2 regions of the Paenibacillus sp. FSL R7-0216 genome follow, and region 1 is predicted to be linked to the other one. Evidence: predicted binding sites of a transcription regulator. Region 1 holds the regulator's gene; the other holds the start of a gene.
The links. Region 1 encodes Rex, which represses fermentation and respiration genes when NADH is low (regulators of the CRP and FNR family bind a similar motif). Its sites were predicted from a motif close to TTGTGAAATATTTCACAA; they were not measured.
Positions count from the first base shown of each region.

Region 2: pflB (formate C-acetyltransferase) is a predicted target of Rex. The motif match lies at 5,941-5,958, and genes of this name have one in related genera.

Region 1 covers NZ_CP150222.1:3,014,815-3,022,487, reverse strand. The annotation lists gene dinG (ATP-dependent DNA helicase DinG) at 1-651, shown strand, start outside; gene MKZ15_RS13670 (redox-sensing transcriptional repressor Rex) at 670-1,338, shown strand; gene MKZ15_RS13665 (amidohydrolase) at 1,335-2,633, shown strand; gene MKZ15_RS13660 (DUF5590 domain-containing protein) at 2,662-3,147, shown strand; gene MKZ15_RS13655 (phosphotransferase) at 3,245-4,246, shown strand; gene MKZ15_RS13650 (hypothetical protein) at 4,399-4,932, shown strand; gene MKZ15_RS13645 (AAA family ATPase) at 4,925-6,430, shown strand; gene MKZ15_RS13640 (3-hydroxyacyl-CoA dehydrogenase NAD-binding domain-containing protein) at 6,568-7,440, shown strand; gene MKZ15_RS13635 (acetate kinase) at 7,437-7,673, shown strand, end outside.
Region 2 covers NZ_CP150222.1:3,194,537-3,202,209, forward strand. The annotation lists gene MKZ15_RS14575 (carbohydrate ABC transporter permease) at 1-177, opposite strand, end outside; gene MKZ15_RS14580 (sugar ABC transporter permease) at 177-1,061, opposite strand; gene MKZ15_RS14585 (extracellular solute-binding protein) at 1,149-2,540, opposite strand; gene pflA (pyruvate formate-lyase-activating protein) at 2,749-3,489, opposite strand; gene pflB (formate C-acetyltransferase) at 3,608-5,869, opposite strand; gene adhE (bifunctional acetaldehyde-CoA/alcohol dehydrogenase) at 6,121-7,673, opposite strand, start outside.

The sequences.
Region 1 (7,673 bases):
CTCTTAGTCATTCCGCGTGATTTTCCGAGCGTAAAGGGCAGCGTGGGAGATGATCACTTCATTAACACGTTGGTGCAGTCGTTGGCAGATTCCGCGGTGGCTACTCAAGGCCGCATGCTGGTGCTGTTTACGTCCTACCGGATGCTGAGACAGGTGTATGACCCGCTGAAAGAGTTGCTCTCGGCGCAGGGGATCACCGTCATCGGGCAAGGGATGGACAGCGGTAGCCGTACCAAGCTGACTCGGCGCTTCCAGGGTCAAAATGCATCGGTATTGCTGGGGACGAGCAGTTTCTGGGAAGGGGTAGATATCCCCGGCGAGGCGCTGACAAGTTTAGCGATCGTGCGGCTGCCTTTTCAACCGCCGAACCATCCGCTGGTGGAAGCCAAGAGTGAGCGACTGCAGCGGGAGAAGAAAAACCCATTTATGAAGTTATCCGTCCCGCAGGCGGTTATCCGCTTCAAGCAAGGATTCGGGCGACTCGTCCGTTCCTCGCAGGATCGTGGCATCGTAATCGTTTATGATACCCGTATCCTGGAGTCTTACTATGGGAAGTATTTTTTATACTCTTTGCCCGGACCGAAGATGGAGCATATGCCGATGAATCAAATGGTACCTCGCATCTCGGAATGGTTGAATCCCGAAGCCTAAACCGCTTTATTGATCGCATTGAAGAATAGGGGGAAACGAAGCATGAAGTCAGAAAAAATTTCGGACGCCGTCGTCCGCAGACTGCCGGTTTACCTGCGTTTCTTGAACGAACTCAGCCGCAGGGAGGTCCCCACGGTCTCCTCGCAGGAGCTGGGCCAGAAGTTGGATCTGAATCCCGCGCAAATCCGCAAGGATTTAGCGTATTTCGGCGATTTTGGTCGGAAGGGGATCGGCTATGACGTGGCTTACCTAATCGAGAAGATTCAACAGATTCTCAACTTGGACCAGCAAATTAACGTGGCGTTAGTCGGTGCCGGTAATCTAGGGCAAGCCCTTTCGAATTATAATGCTTATTTGAAGGATAATATGAAAATCGTCGCCGTGTTCGACGCATCGCCAGCAAAGATCGGTACCCAAATCAACAACATCACGATTCAACCGATTGAGGAGCTGGTAGCTACGGTACGAGCGAATAATATCCGTATTGGGATCATAACGGTACCTGACACAGAAGCCCAGCGCGTGGCAGACGAGCTGGTTGCGGCCGGGATCGGAGCCATCTTGAACTTCGCGCCAACGATTCTCAAGGTGCCGTCGGAAGTGCGGATTCATGCGGCCGATTTCACTACAGACCTGCTTAGCTTGGCATATTATCTGGAGGATGGAAAGGAACAAGCCAACGTATGAGTCGTAAATGGTTAATTAAGAACGGGACGTTTGCCGTACTGGAGACCAATCGCCCCGTGATTCATGGATATATGCTTGTTGAAGGCGATTCGATCACCTATATCGGAGAAGAGCGCCCGGAAGGCGTGGAAGGCGCCGAAACGTTTGACGGCAAAGGCTTGTTATTTTTGCCGGGACTGATTAATACCCATGGTCATGCGGCGATGTCGCTGTTGCGCGGTTATGGGGATGACATGGTACTGCAAACCTGGCTGCAGGAGAAAATGTGGCCGATGGAAGCCAAGTTTACCGCTGCTGACGTTTATGCCGGAACGGCGCTGTCCGTACTGGAAATGCTTAAAGGCGGTACGACCACGTTCTTGGATATGTACGATCAGATGGACGAAGTCGCCAAGGTTGTCGAGGAATCCGGCATTCGCGCCGTGCTGATGCGCGGAGCGATCGGGCTATGCTCGCCGGAAGAGCAGGATCAGAAGCTTAAAGAAGCGATCGCGTTTGCCCAGAATTGGCACGGTAAAGCGGAAGGACGCATCACGACGATGATGTCGCCTCATGCGCCATATACCTGTCCGCCGGCTTTCATCGAGAAGTTCGTACAAGCCGCCCACGATCTCGATCTACCGATGCATACGCATATGTCGGAGACACGCGCCGAGGTGGAGCAGAACGTGAACGATTACGGCGTTCGCCCGGTAGAGCACCTACGGAAGCTGGGCATGTTCTCCCGCCCGACGCTGCTCGCCCATGCCGTACATTTGACGGACGAGGAAATCGAGGTCTTGGCTTCTCATGGCGTTACCGTCTCTCATAATCCGGGTAGCAACTTAAAGTTGGCCAGCGGCGTTGCCAGAGTACCGGAGCTCCTGAAGAAGGGAGTCGTGGTATCGCTGGGTACTGACGGTGCAGCCAGCAACAATAACCTGGACATGCTGGAGGAGATTCGTTTGGCCGCGCTGATTCATAAAGGCGTATCCGGGGATCCGACGGCGATTCCGGCTCTAGAAGCACTCAAGATGGGGACGGAGTACGGCGCGAAGTCGGTCTTCTTGCCGAACACCGGGAAGCTTGCGGCTGGCATGAAGGCGGATTTCATCGCCTTGAACACGGAGCAGGCTCATTTTCTGCCGCGAACGGATTTCATCTCGCACACCGTGTATTCTGCTGGACCAAAAGACGTGGAGCACGTTTGGGTGAATGGCAAACAGGTCGTCAAACACGGGGCTTGCCTGACGCTTGATGAGGAGCGTATTCGGCACGACGCTCAAGCTGCGTTCGAGGGACTGCTGGCACGGTAATACGCTAGGATAGGAAAGGAAGAGAAGGTTGAGGAAGCGAACCCAATGGATTCTGCTGTCCATCGTGATCCTGTTGATCGTGCTCCTTGGTCTCCACCGGTTTTATCTATACATTCATGAGGATACGTGGAGAGCCGAAAGAGAGGCCGTTCAACAGGCGAAGCAGGAGACGGACCTGGTCCAGGGAGACGAGGTGTGGAAGTCGGTATGGGATGAAGTCACCTGGGTCGTGCAGGGGGAAGACGAATCCGGACGTAAAATGATGGTTTGGCTCCGAGAAGGACAGGACCCTGAGGTGCGATTGCTATCGGAAGGGAAGTCCGAGAATCAGGTTCGAGCCATCATCAAACAGACGTTGCCGGGTATCCAGGTAGTCCGTCTGCTGCCGGGCATTTACAATAACCAACTGGTCTGGCAGCTGTTCTACAAACAGAAGGACCACCACTATTATCGGTTCTTCAGTTTTACAACGGGCGAACCGCTACCGGAAGTGTTCACCCTGCCGAATCGCTGACGGGTCGTCGTAAATAGAAATATTCCTAATAAACGGTTTCGAGGTTTAGGCGAAAAGCCTGAATGGCGAGACCGTTTTTTTGTAAGGAGGGAAAGGCATGGAGTTGCTCGATCCTACAGGGCAAGAGAATAAGGTGTGGGAAGACTTGAAACAAGCGTTTAACCATCATTTTTCTAGTCCAATCCGGCAGGCTATTCCTATTAAAAGAGGTTGGTTAAATTATAAATGGAAAATTACCACGGATTTCGGTGAATTTGTGCTTAAGCAATATAATAGGGAGCGGTTTAAGTCCTATCGGCCCGAAACGTTGCAATTGGCCTTATCGCAACAAATGCGATTAAGTGAACTTGGTTTTCCGTGCCCTTCGCTTCTTACCTCGAACGGGAATAGGATGCTTGAGTCGGACAGTGGTGAAAAGTTCATTGTAATGGGGTATTGTCAGGGACTACTTGTTCCGCCGGGACAATCCAACATCCATCAAGTCTATGATTTAGGACGGGTCACAGGCCAAATGCATCGGTTTTTGAATGACGGGACGTTGGGACGGAAGGAATCCGCCTTGTTTTGCCCTCCCGCTCGCGAGGAGCGATTGGAGCATTGGATTACGCTTCAGGAGCAAGCTCTTCGCAGCGGCAACCTCTTATTGTCGAGTGAGATTGAAACGCAACGCATTGCAACGGAAAACGTTGACCTGGGACGATTTGAACAGATTGCATCGGGGTGGGCGCATCGGGATCTTTGGATGGACAATTTGCTGTTTAACGAGAGTTCTGTGGCTGCGGTCCTGGATTTCGATCGCTTCAATTATGATTATCCCCGGCTCGATGTTGCTCGAGCTGTTATGTCATGTGCGTTTAGCGATCACTTGGACCTGACTCTGGCTACTGCATTTATGGAAGGGTATCGACAGGAGGTAGAAGCCCCATTTGAGACGGGGTACTTAACGACATCCCTGCAAATGCTGTGGTACATGGAATGTGTCTGGTGGATTCATGGGCAGATGGATCCACATAGCGCGCCTCCCGCGCGCTTCGCCAGGGAGATGAAGTGGCTGGCGGAAAATATCAACCGCTTGCCAGTGATGCTTGAGAATTTGTAGCATTTCGGGGTAGAACTGCTAGCTTCAAATTTTAAATATCTTCACACTTTCCTTCGATATTTGATATACGATGTGATATACTCATATTTGTAGTTTTGATAGACGGGTTGATATACTACAGAGATGATTATTATAGATAAGGGGGACATCACGTGAAACTGCGTATTGGACCAATTGCTGCAAGCATCGCTATTTCCGTCCTTGTGTTGTTTGGTGGATGGTTCCTGTATCGGCAATGGGCGATTGAACGTCCGCTGGAGAATATCGTAAAAAGTGTGGATGGTGTAAATCAAGTCGAAATGGATATCAAACCTGATGAGTTGGCGCTGAAGCTGAGTTTAAAGCCGGGGACCGATCTTGGCGCGCTAGTTCGGCAGATTGAACAGAACGGGAAAGACCAAATCGGCAACCGTACGTTGAAGCTAGACGTGGAGGATCATTCTTCTCCGACATTGGACCAGTTGTGGGAGAACGCGTTGTTCACCGTCGCGCAAGCGATGGAAAACAAGCAATATACGCAAATTACCGCGGCTCTAAAGCAAATGGAACAGGAAAACGACAAACTGACGGCTACAGCGGAAATGGACGAGAAAAACGTCTATATTACTTTGACGGATGGTCAATACAGTAAATTTGTTATTTTGCCGCGTACACCGGAACGAATGGGGGCATGGCCGAATGCGTAAATGGATGATCGAAGCAGCCATCGGATTTATTCCGGTCCTTATCGTATTCTTGGCAGTGACCGGTGTTAATGTTGTTCCGCTTGTCGTAGCTATGGTGCTGTTTGGCGCGTTGTTTACGGCGATCAAAATGCGCAGCGGCGGGATTACGATCGGAGCAGCCGGGGAACGGAAGCGCAAAAAGCGCGGCCTGGCAAAGCTAACCTTCGAGCAGATCGGCGGACAGGAAAGTGCAAAGCAGGAGCTTCGGGAAGCGCTGGATTTTATGGTGCGACAAGATGAAATCAGCAAGTTCGGCATTCGCCCGATCAAAGGGATTTTGCTGACGGGACCTCCGGGAACCGGGAAAACTTTGCTCGCGAAAGCAGCGGCACAATACACTAATGCCGTGTTTGTCGCGGCTTCGGGCAGTGAATTCGTTGAAATGTATGTCGGCGTTGGGGCGAGTCGGATTCGTGATTTGTTTAAGGAAGCGAGAACCCGCGCGGCTAAGGAAAACAAGGAAAATGCGGTTATTTTCATTGACGAAATCGAAGTGATCGGCGGAAAAAGAGAAGGCGGGCAGCAACGCGAGTACGACCAAACGTTAAACCAGCTGTTGACGGAAATGGATGGCATTTATTCCTCCGATACGCCGCGGATTCTACTGATTGCCGCGACGAACCGTAAGGAAATGCTGGACAGCGCTTTGCTTCGTCCAGGGCGGTTTGACCGGCATATTCAAGTCGATCTGCCGGATAAGAAGGGCCGCCGTCATATCCTCGAACTGCACGCGGCCAACAAACCGCTGCAAGAGGGCGTCAATTTGGACAAAATCGCGGAGGAATCGTATGGCTTCTCCGGCGCGCAGTTGGAAAGCGTGATGAATGAAGCGGCAATTTACGCGATGCGGGATGAGGTCGATCAAATTACCCAAGGTCATTTATCGATGGCTATCGATAAAGTGCTGATGGGCGAGAAGACAGACCGACAGGCCGCCGAGGAAGAGAAACGTCGCGTCGCGATTCATGAGCTGGGCCATGCCATTGCCGCTGAGGTTGTTGCGCCGGGCAGCGTTAGTCAAGTCGCGTTAAGTCCGCGCGGGAGAGCGCTTGGATATGTTCGCCATAACCCGCAGGATGAGAAGTATTTGTATACGAAATCGTATTTGGAAGGCCAAATTATGATTGCCTTGGCTGGGGCGGCCGCGGAGGAAATCTATTACGGTGGCCGCAGTACGGGGTCGAGCAATGACTTCGAGCAGGCTTTGAAGATCGTGCACACGATGATGACGTCTGGCCTGACATCGTTAGGAATCGTCAACATGGACATGGTGACCACCGAGGTGTTGATGAACGAAAATACACGAATTTTGGACGATCTTGCAGCAAAAACAAAAGAAATGCTGCAGCAACATTCTGCAGTCTTCGACAAATCGCTTGATCTCTTATTCAAGGAAGAGCGCCTTTCCGGCGAGCAATTCCGTTGTCAATTTCGTGACAGCGTCGATTTACCGGCATAATTCATGATGCCGGTTATTTTTTTTTACTTTTTCTTCGTGCTAAGATATTATTATATGTTGGATGTTAGAAGATGTATGATTCGACATCTGGGGAACCATATTATGTACAGATAATGAAAGGATGGAGCGAGAGGACCATGAACTACAAACGAATTGGTGTCATCGGCGGCGGCACAATGGGTCAGGGCGTAAGCGAAATGCTAGCGGCTAAAGGACTTGACGTGCTGCTCGTGGAGGAGACAGCCGATAAATTGGAGCATGCCTACAGCATGATCGAAACGAGTCTGGATAAACAGCTCGAGAAATGGGCAATCACGAAAGCGGAGAAGAAACTGATCTTATCCCGTATCCATAAAGTTACGCATTTTGCCGAACTCGGAACCTGCGATATGGTGATCGAGACCATTTCGGAGGATTTGAATGCCAAAAAAGAGGTATTCACACAGCTGGATCAAGTTTGTCCAAGCAACATCATTTTGGCGAGCAACACATCAACGCTCAGTTTAACCGAGATCGCCGGCGGAACGAAATATCCGGAGCGCGTCATCGGCATGCACTTTATTTATCCTGTTGCCAAAATCAATCTGGTTGAAATTATCCGCGGTCTGAAAACATCGGATGCCACGTTTGAAGAAACGAAACGCTTCGTGGAAGAGGTCGTGGAGAAACGCGGCATCATGGTTTACGAATCCCCGGGCTTTGTTACTTCCCGGATTATTTGCGTTATGATCAATGAAGCGCTGCATGTACTAGGTGAAGGTGTCGCATCTGCAGAAGAGATCGACGAGGCGATGCGCATGGGCTACCAGTTCCAATACGGGCCGCTGGAAATGGCCGATCGCTTTGGCCTGGATTCAGTACTGGCCGCATTGGAACGCATGTTCCGCGAATTCGGCGAATTGAAATACCGTCCTTCCTTCGTGCTCAAGAAAATGGTACGCGCCGGCAGTTTGGGCGTAAAAACGGGCGAAGGTTTCTTTAAATACGATAAGGACGGTGACCGGCTGTGAAACTGTTAGTTATTAATGCGGGAAGCTCCTCCCTAAAATACCAGCTCTACGATATGACCGATGAATCGGTTTTGGCTAAAGGACTGGTTGAGCGGATCGGTATGGATTCCTCGATTTTGACACATAAACCGACTGGCAAAGAGGAAGTGACGGAAGTCAGCGAAATTCTGGAGCATACGACGGCGATTCGCAAAGTGCTTGAGAAATTAACGGACAAGGAACATGGCGTTCTA
Region 2 (7,673 bases), 180 kb from region 1:
CCATGCATTCACGTAATTATCGAATATGATCGACGACGGCAAACCAAACGGATTCGACGCAATCGCCTGGTTATCGGTTTTGACCGAGGAGAACAACACGAACAGAAACGGATACAAAATGATGAGTAGATACGCCATGAGAAACAGATGCGGGATCGACTTTTTTAGCATTCTCATCAGTATTCAATCCTTTCTGTGCGTCTGACCACGAGGATTTGGTACACGGCGGTAATGATGATCGTAAACGCAAAAATGAGCACCGCGATGGCATTGCCAAATCCATGGCGGAAGCTGGTGATCGCGTAGCGGATCATATAGGTTGCCATGACGTCCGTCGAACCGGCCGGGCCGCCTTTGGTCATGACCAAGACGATATCGGCCGCTTTCATGGCTCCGGCTACCGACAGCATGATGACGACGCTAATAATCGGCATAATTAACGGAATCGTAATTTTGACGGCTCGTTGAATGCCGTTCGCCCCGTCGATCGCCGCCGCTTCGTCTAGCTCGCGAGGAATCGCCAGGATCGCCGCCAGCACCATGACGATATAGAACCCCGTCCACTGCCAGGCATTCGTAATGAGGATAGAAATCATCGCCCAATTCTTGTCGGATAGCCAATACACCGGGGAAATCCCGAACACGCCTAGCAATTGATTCATTAATCCAAAATCGGGATTATAAATGAACCCCCACAAAATCCCGATGACGGCCGTCGACATGATCGATGGCATAAAAACAGCCGTCTTGTACAATCCCTTCAGCTTCTTTACATTTGCAATCAACAAGGAGAAGAACACGATCAGCGGCACCTGGACCAAGCAGGAGAACAAAATAAAGTACACATTGTTCCGCACCGATTTCCAGAACGCTTGATCCTCGAACGCCATCGTGTAATTATCCAATCCAATGTAAGTCATGTGTTTGGAAATGCCGTTCCAACTGGTAAAGCTGTTGTTGATGGCCGTGAAGATCGGATAAATGAAAAAGGCAAAGAACAAGATCAATGCCGGGAGAACAAACAAACCATAGATCAGAGGACTTCTGAGCGCTTTGTTCATGCCAATCCCTCCGTAGTTGGAAGCAAGGGCGTCCCCCCGGACCGCTGCCGGCGGTTGACGCCCTTGCTCGATGATCATATTAGATGATTACTCTGCTGCGGCATTGGCCGCTTCTTGCGCCGCCTGTACATTTTCCAGCATCTTCGCCGGTTCGATTTCACCGCCGATGATTTGTTGGATGCCCATGCTAAGCGCCGTGTTGACTTCCGCTTGCACGAGGGCGTCAAATGCCGGGAACGAGGTGCCGATTTCGCTGACCGCTTTGAATATATCCTGCATCAACGGGTCGTCGGACGCCGTTTTCATTTGTTCCAGATCCATTTTCATCGCCGGCAGTACACCGTCTTCTTTCAAGCCGCGCAGTTGCATTTCGTCCGTCCACATGTTCTTGATGAATTCCTTAACAGCCTCAAGCTTCCGCGGATCCTCTGCAACGGCGCTGGAGAAGCCATAACCGTTATTGGCGTCCTGCATGACAACTACCGGATCGCCTGCGTTCACCGGCGGCATATTGAAGAACCCGATTTTTCCGACCATATCGCCGGCTTGAGCCGGATCACGGAACACGGAGTTGGCCCAGGAGCCGTCCATCATCATGATCGCTTCGCCCGTAATGACTTGGTTTCTCATATCTGCGTATTCGAAACCCAGCTCGCCTTTTTTGTAGTAACCCTTTTGTACCCATTCCTGATGTTTCGCGATGGCCGTAACCATCTTCTCATCGGTCCATTTTGTTGTACCTGTTTTGAAGCCATACGTGATCTCCGGTCCAGCATAGTACGACCACAGATTGTTGGTTGTCATCAGCGGAATCCAAGCATCCTTGGAGGACTGAGCAAACGGAATTTTACCGTCCGCCTTGATTTTCTCGGCGAGTTGCTCCAGTTCTCCAAGCGTCTTAGGCACCGGCAGGCCTTTGGCCTCGAAATATTCTTTATTGTAGAAGTAGCCTTCGATCGAACCGCCGATCGGCAGGCCGTACACTTTACCGTCCAGGGTAAACGGATCCAGTGTCGTAAATTTATCTTTAATGCCCAACTCCTCGATAATCGGCGTCAAGTCCAGCATCAAGCCTTCTTTGGCATACAGCTGGGCATCCGGGCTGCCGAATACGTCGAAGACTTCCGGCGGTTTGCCTGCGGCCATCTCACCCCGCAGTTTTTCTTTGCGGTTTACTTCAGAATCGACCGCATCCAGCTTGATGGTTAAGCCTGGCACGGCGGCTTCCGTTTGTTTGACTACGTCCTCCAGCATCGCCAGGCGGAATTTCTTGGAATCCCCAACCTGCGTGTGACGGATCGTGATTTCAAACGGATCGTTATTCGTTTCCGTTTCCGTCCCCGCATTCGACGTGCTCTGACCTTCGTTCGCCGGGGCAGCATTCTTTCCGTTATTCCCGGAATTGGAATTGCCGCAGCCCGCCAGCAGCGCGGATGCGATAAACACAAGAGATAGCAACAGCGTTAAACTCTTCCTCATGTTCTATAGACCCTCCTCAAACTCGTTTATGTGATACACCCTCATTATAGAAAGCGCCATCAGCTTTGATAAGGAGGACATTTTTCTATTAAGGGGATAATATCATCTAAATCGCAAAATGAAAACGGTTAAACCTAACATCTATCGAAAGGTTTAACCGTTTGAGGTTGGGATATTAAGTTTTGATGTTAGATTTACTTACACATATTTAGGATTTAGCTGCGGTTTGCTGCTCGCCTTCATGAATCAACCGATAAGCTCTTTCGATCTCCTCATCCGTCGGGGAAGGCACGCCTTCGAGTGGATAAGCCCAACCGAGTTCCTGCCATTTGTAAATCCCCATTTGGTGGTAAGGGAGAATTTCGAATTTTTCTACGCCTCGGAGACTGCCGATAAACCGCCCAAGCTCCAGTAAATCCTGCTCATCTTCGTGGATGCCGGGAACATAAACATGACGGATCCACATTTTCCGGTCGTGGTCAGACAACCAGTGCGCCATCTTCAACATCCGATCATTCGGCTTGCCGGTCAACTTGATATGTTTCTCGTTGTCGATATGCTTCAAATCCAGCAGCACCAAATCGGTCACGTCCAGCAGATCGCGAATCTTGTCCCCTTCATTGTATCCGTTCGTATCCAGCGTCGTATGAAGGTTCCAGCGTTTCTTCGCTTCCCGGAACAATTCGGTGACGAACGGCGCCTGCAGCGTGGCTTCGCCGCCGGATACCGTCAGTCCGCCGCCCGAAGAACGGTAATAACTCAAGTACGGCTCGATTTCGGCAAGCACTTCTTCTACGGTCATTTCCTTGCCTTCGGTCAGGCTCCAGGTGTCCGGGTTATGGCAATACTCGCACTGCAGCAAGCAGCCCTGCATAAAGAGGACGAAGCGAATCCCCGGCCCATCTACCGTTCCGAAAGTTTCCAATGAATGTATGCGACCTTTAAGCATCTTCCGTCACCCTTTCCATGATAAGCCGGCCGATAAAAGAATGAGGAGAAAGGCGATTGGCCTAACTCCCCATTCTATCGTTCAGCTTGTATTATTGCTGCCTGTCAGCAGAAGGTTCTTACATTTTGCCGTGGAACGTCCGGTTGATGACATCAAGCTGTTGCTCGCGAGTCAACTTGATGAAGTTCACCGCATAACCCGATACGCGGATCGTCAGCTGTGGATATTGCTCTGGATGATCCATTGCGTCTAGCAAAGTCTCACGGTCGAATACGTTAACGTTCAGGTGATGTGCGTTGCTGCCGAAGTATCCGCCCATCATCGAAGCGAGGTTCGAGATGCGGGTATCTTCGTCTTTGCCCAGCGCCTTAGGTACGATCGAGAAGGTGTTCGAGATGCCGTCCAAGCTGTGCTCGTAAGGCAGTTTCGCTACCGAGCTCAGGGAAGCCAAGGCACCTTTCTTATCGCGGCCGTGCATTGGGTTCGCACCTGGTGCGAACGGTTCGCCGGCTTTACGTCCGTCAGGCGTTGTACCTGTTTTCTTACCATATACAACGTTCGAGGTAATTGTCAAGATCGATTGTGTTGGCAAAGCGTTCCGGTAAGTTTGGTGTTTGCGAATCATGCCCATGAATGTTTCTACCAAGTTCACCGCGATTTGGTCAACACGGTCGTCGTTGTTGCCGTAGCAAGGGTATTCGCCTTCGGTAACGAAGTCAACGGCGATGCCATTCTCATTGCGAACAGGTTTAACCTTCGCGTATTTGATCGCGCTAAGCGAGTCGGCCACAACCGACAGACCAGCGATACCGCAAGCCATCGTACGCAGGATATCACGATCATGAAGCGCCATTTCGATCCGTTCGTAAGCGTATTTGTCATGCATGAAGTGAATGACGTTCAGCGTATTTACATACAATTTAGCCAACCATTCCATCATTGGAACGAAACGTTTCATGACTTCGTCATATTCGAGATATTCGGAAGTGATCGCTGGATATTCCGGACCTACTTGCGATCCGTATCTTTCGTCTTTACCGCCGTTGATCGCGTACAGTAAGCATTTTGCCAAGTTCGCGCGAGCGCCGAAGAATTGCATTTGTTTACCAATTCTCATTGCAGATACGCAGCAAGCGATACCGTAGTCGTCGCCGTAGATCGGACGCATCAAATCGTCGTTTTCGTATTGAATCGAACTGGTTTCGATCGATACTTTGGCACAGAATTTCTTGAACGCGTCCGGCAGTTTATCCGACCAGAGCACGGTCAGGTTTGGTTCTGGAGCAGCCCCCAGGTTGTAGAGCGTGTGCAGGAAGCGGAAGCTGTTCTTTGTTACGCGGGTTACGCCTTGTACGGACATCCCGCCGATCGATTCGGTTACCCAAGTTGGGTCGCCGCTGTACAATTCGTTATATTCCGGAGTTCTCAGGAATTTTACGATCCGCAGTTTCATGACGAAGTGGTCAACCAGCTCTTGAGCCGTTTCTTCCGTCAACACGCCTTCAGCCAGGTCGCGTTCGATATAAGCGTCGAGGAACGAAGATACGCGGCCAAGGGACATTGCAGCGCCGTCTTGTTCTTTAACGGCTGCAAGGTATCCGAAATACAGCCATTGGAAAGCTTCTTTCGCATTGTTTGCTGGTCTAGCGATGTCGAACCCGTACATTTGACCCAGTTGTTTCAACTCGCCCAAAGCGCGGATTTGCTCGGACAACTCTTCGCGTTGGCGAATGACTTCTTCGCTCATCACGTCAACATCAAGTTCGGCATGCTCTTGTTTCTTTTGATTGATCAGGAAGTCCACGCCGTACAGGGCTACGCGGCGATAGTCGCCAATGATGCGGCCGCGGCCGTAAGCATCTGGCAAGCCGGTGATAATCCCGGTATGACGAGCGTTTCTCATATCTGCAGTATAGGCATCAAATACGCCTTGGTTATGTGTTTTACGAACGTTCGTGTACAGATCCACGATATCTTCCGGAAGCTCAAAGCCGTAAGCTTTACAAGCGGTAATAACCATCCGGATGCCGCCGTTAGGACGGATCGTGCGTCGGAAAGGCGCGGAGCCTTGCACACCAACGATTTGTTCTTTGTCTTTGTCAAGGTATCCAGGAGCATGGGAAGTAATGGTCGAAGGCGTGTTTACGTCAACATCCAATACGCCGCCAGCTTCTCTTTCTTTCTTGGACAAGCCCGATACGATTTCCCACAAGGCCTTCGTGTTAGCCGTAGCGCCTTTCAAGAAAGATTCGTTACCTACATAAGGCGTGATGTTCGTATCGATGAAATCCTTGGTATTCACCTCATTCATCCATTTGCCCGGTTTGAAGCCTCTCCATGCGTTTTGCACTTCTTGCACTTCTTTTTCGATCACCGACATCTTTATTCCCTCCATTTTATATAGTGGTCGCGGTTTGAAGGATATATCCCGCGCCTCATGATCCCTAAAATTTGTGATACTTTTCACAACTTAGACAATAATTGTGCCCGGCCATCCGGACCGGGGTTCCACTCCATCATCACTCTATGAGGGATCATTTATAATGTAATCATAGCTTATGTCCTATAAAAAGATTGTGACAAATATCACATTAAGTGATATTTGTCACGTTTTCACGAAGCGATGTTCACTTATTCTTCAAATCTTCCGTAGAAGGCGTCGCGATATACATCAGCCAGTTCAGTTACGAGCGGCAGCTTCGGATTCGCCGTCGTACATTGGTCTTCAAAGGCACGATCTGCCAAGTAATCGACGCGCGATTCAAAATCCTTCGCATCGAAGCCAAGCTCTTGGAACGTTTCCGGAATGCCCAGTTTTTTGTTCAGGTCGCGGATGGCTTTGATCAAGCTCTTTACGCCTTCTTCCGTCGTGCGAGCCGGAAGTCCCAGGATACGGGCGATTTCCGCGTAACGCTCGTCGGCCACGAAGTTCGTGTATTTCGGCCAAGCGGCGAATTTCGTAGGTTTCTTCGCATTGTACCGGATCACGTGCGGCATCAGGATCGCATTCGTGCGTCCATGCGCCGTATGGTATTGGCCGCCCCATTTATGCGCCAAGCTGTGGTTGATGCCGAGGAATGCGTTCGCGAACGCCATACCCGCCAGGGTCGAAGCGTTGTGCATTTTCTCGCGGGCCAGTTTGTCGCCGGTCAGCGCGGATTTCTCCAACCACTCGAACACCAGTTGGATCGCTTTGATCGCGAGGCCGTCCGTAAAGTCGTTGGCCATCACCGACACGTAAGCTTCGATCGCATGTGTCAGTACGTCCATACCGGTATCGGCTACCGCAACCTTCGGCAAGCTGTATACAAATTCAGGGTCAATGATCGCCACGTCCGGCGTCAACTCGTAATCCGCCAAAGGATATTTCGTGTTGCCGTTGACTTTGTCCGTAATAACCGCAAACGAGGTGACTTCGGAACCCGTACCCGACGTTGTTGGAATCGCAACAAATTTCGCTTTTTGTCCCAAACGTGGGTATTTGTAGATCCGTTTGCGAATATCCATGAATTTTTGCTTCAGGTTATGGAAGTCGGTATCCGGATATTCGTAGAACAGCCACATGCCTTTCGCCGCATCCATTGGCGAACCGCCACCCAAGGCGATAATGCAGTCCGGTTGGAATTTGGCCATCAACTCGGTCCCGCGTTCCACGGTCGTCGTCGATGGATCCGGTTCGACATCCGAGAACACTTCGATAGCAACCGGCGTTTGGCGTTGACGCAGATAGTGTTCCACTCTTTCCACATAGCCCAGCTTCACCATCATCGGGTCAGTGACGATCAGCACGCGGGAGATGTCCGGCATTTTGGCCAGGTATTGCGTCGAATTCTTCTCGAAGTAGATTTTGTTAGGCACTTTAAACCATTGCATATTCACGGTACGACGATTCACCCTTTTCACGTTGATCAGATTGACAGCCGTGACGTTCGACGAAGTCGAGTTGCGTCCATACGATCCGCAGCCCAGCGTCAGCGACGGCAGGTTCGTGTTGTAGATGTCGCCGATACCGCCTTGCGAGGAAGGCTGATTTACCAGGATCCGGCAAGTCGGCATCCGTTCCGAGAATTTTTGAATCACTTCTTCATTATCCGAGTGGATGACCGAGGAGTGACCCATGCCGCCGAATTGAACGACTTCCAGAGCACGTTCGATGCCTTGTTCCGCGTTTTTCACTTTGTAGC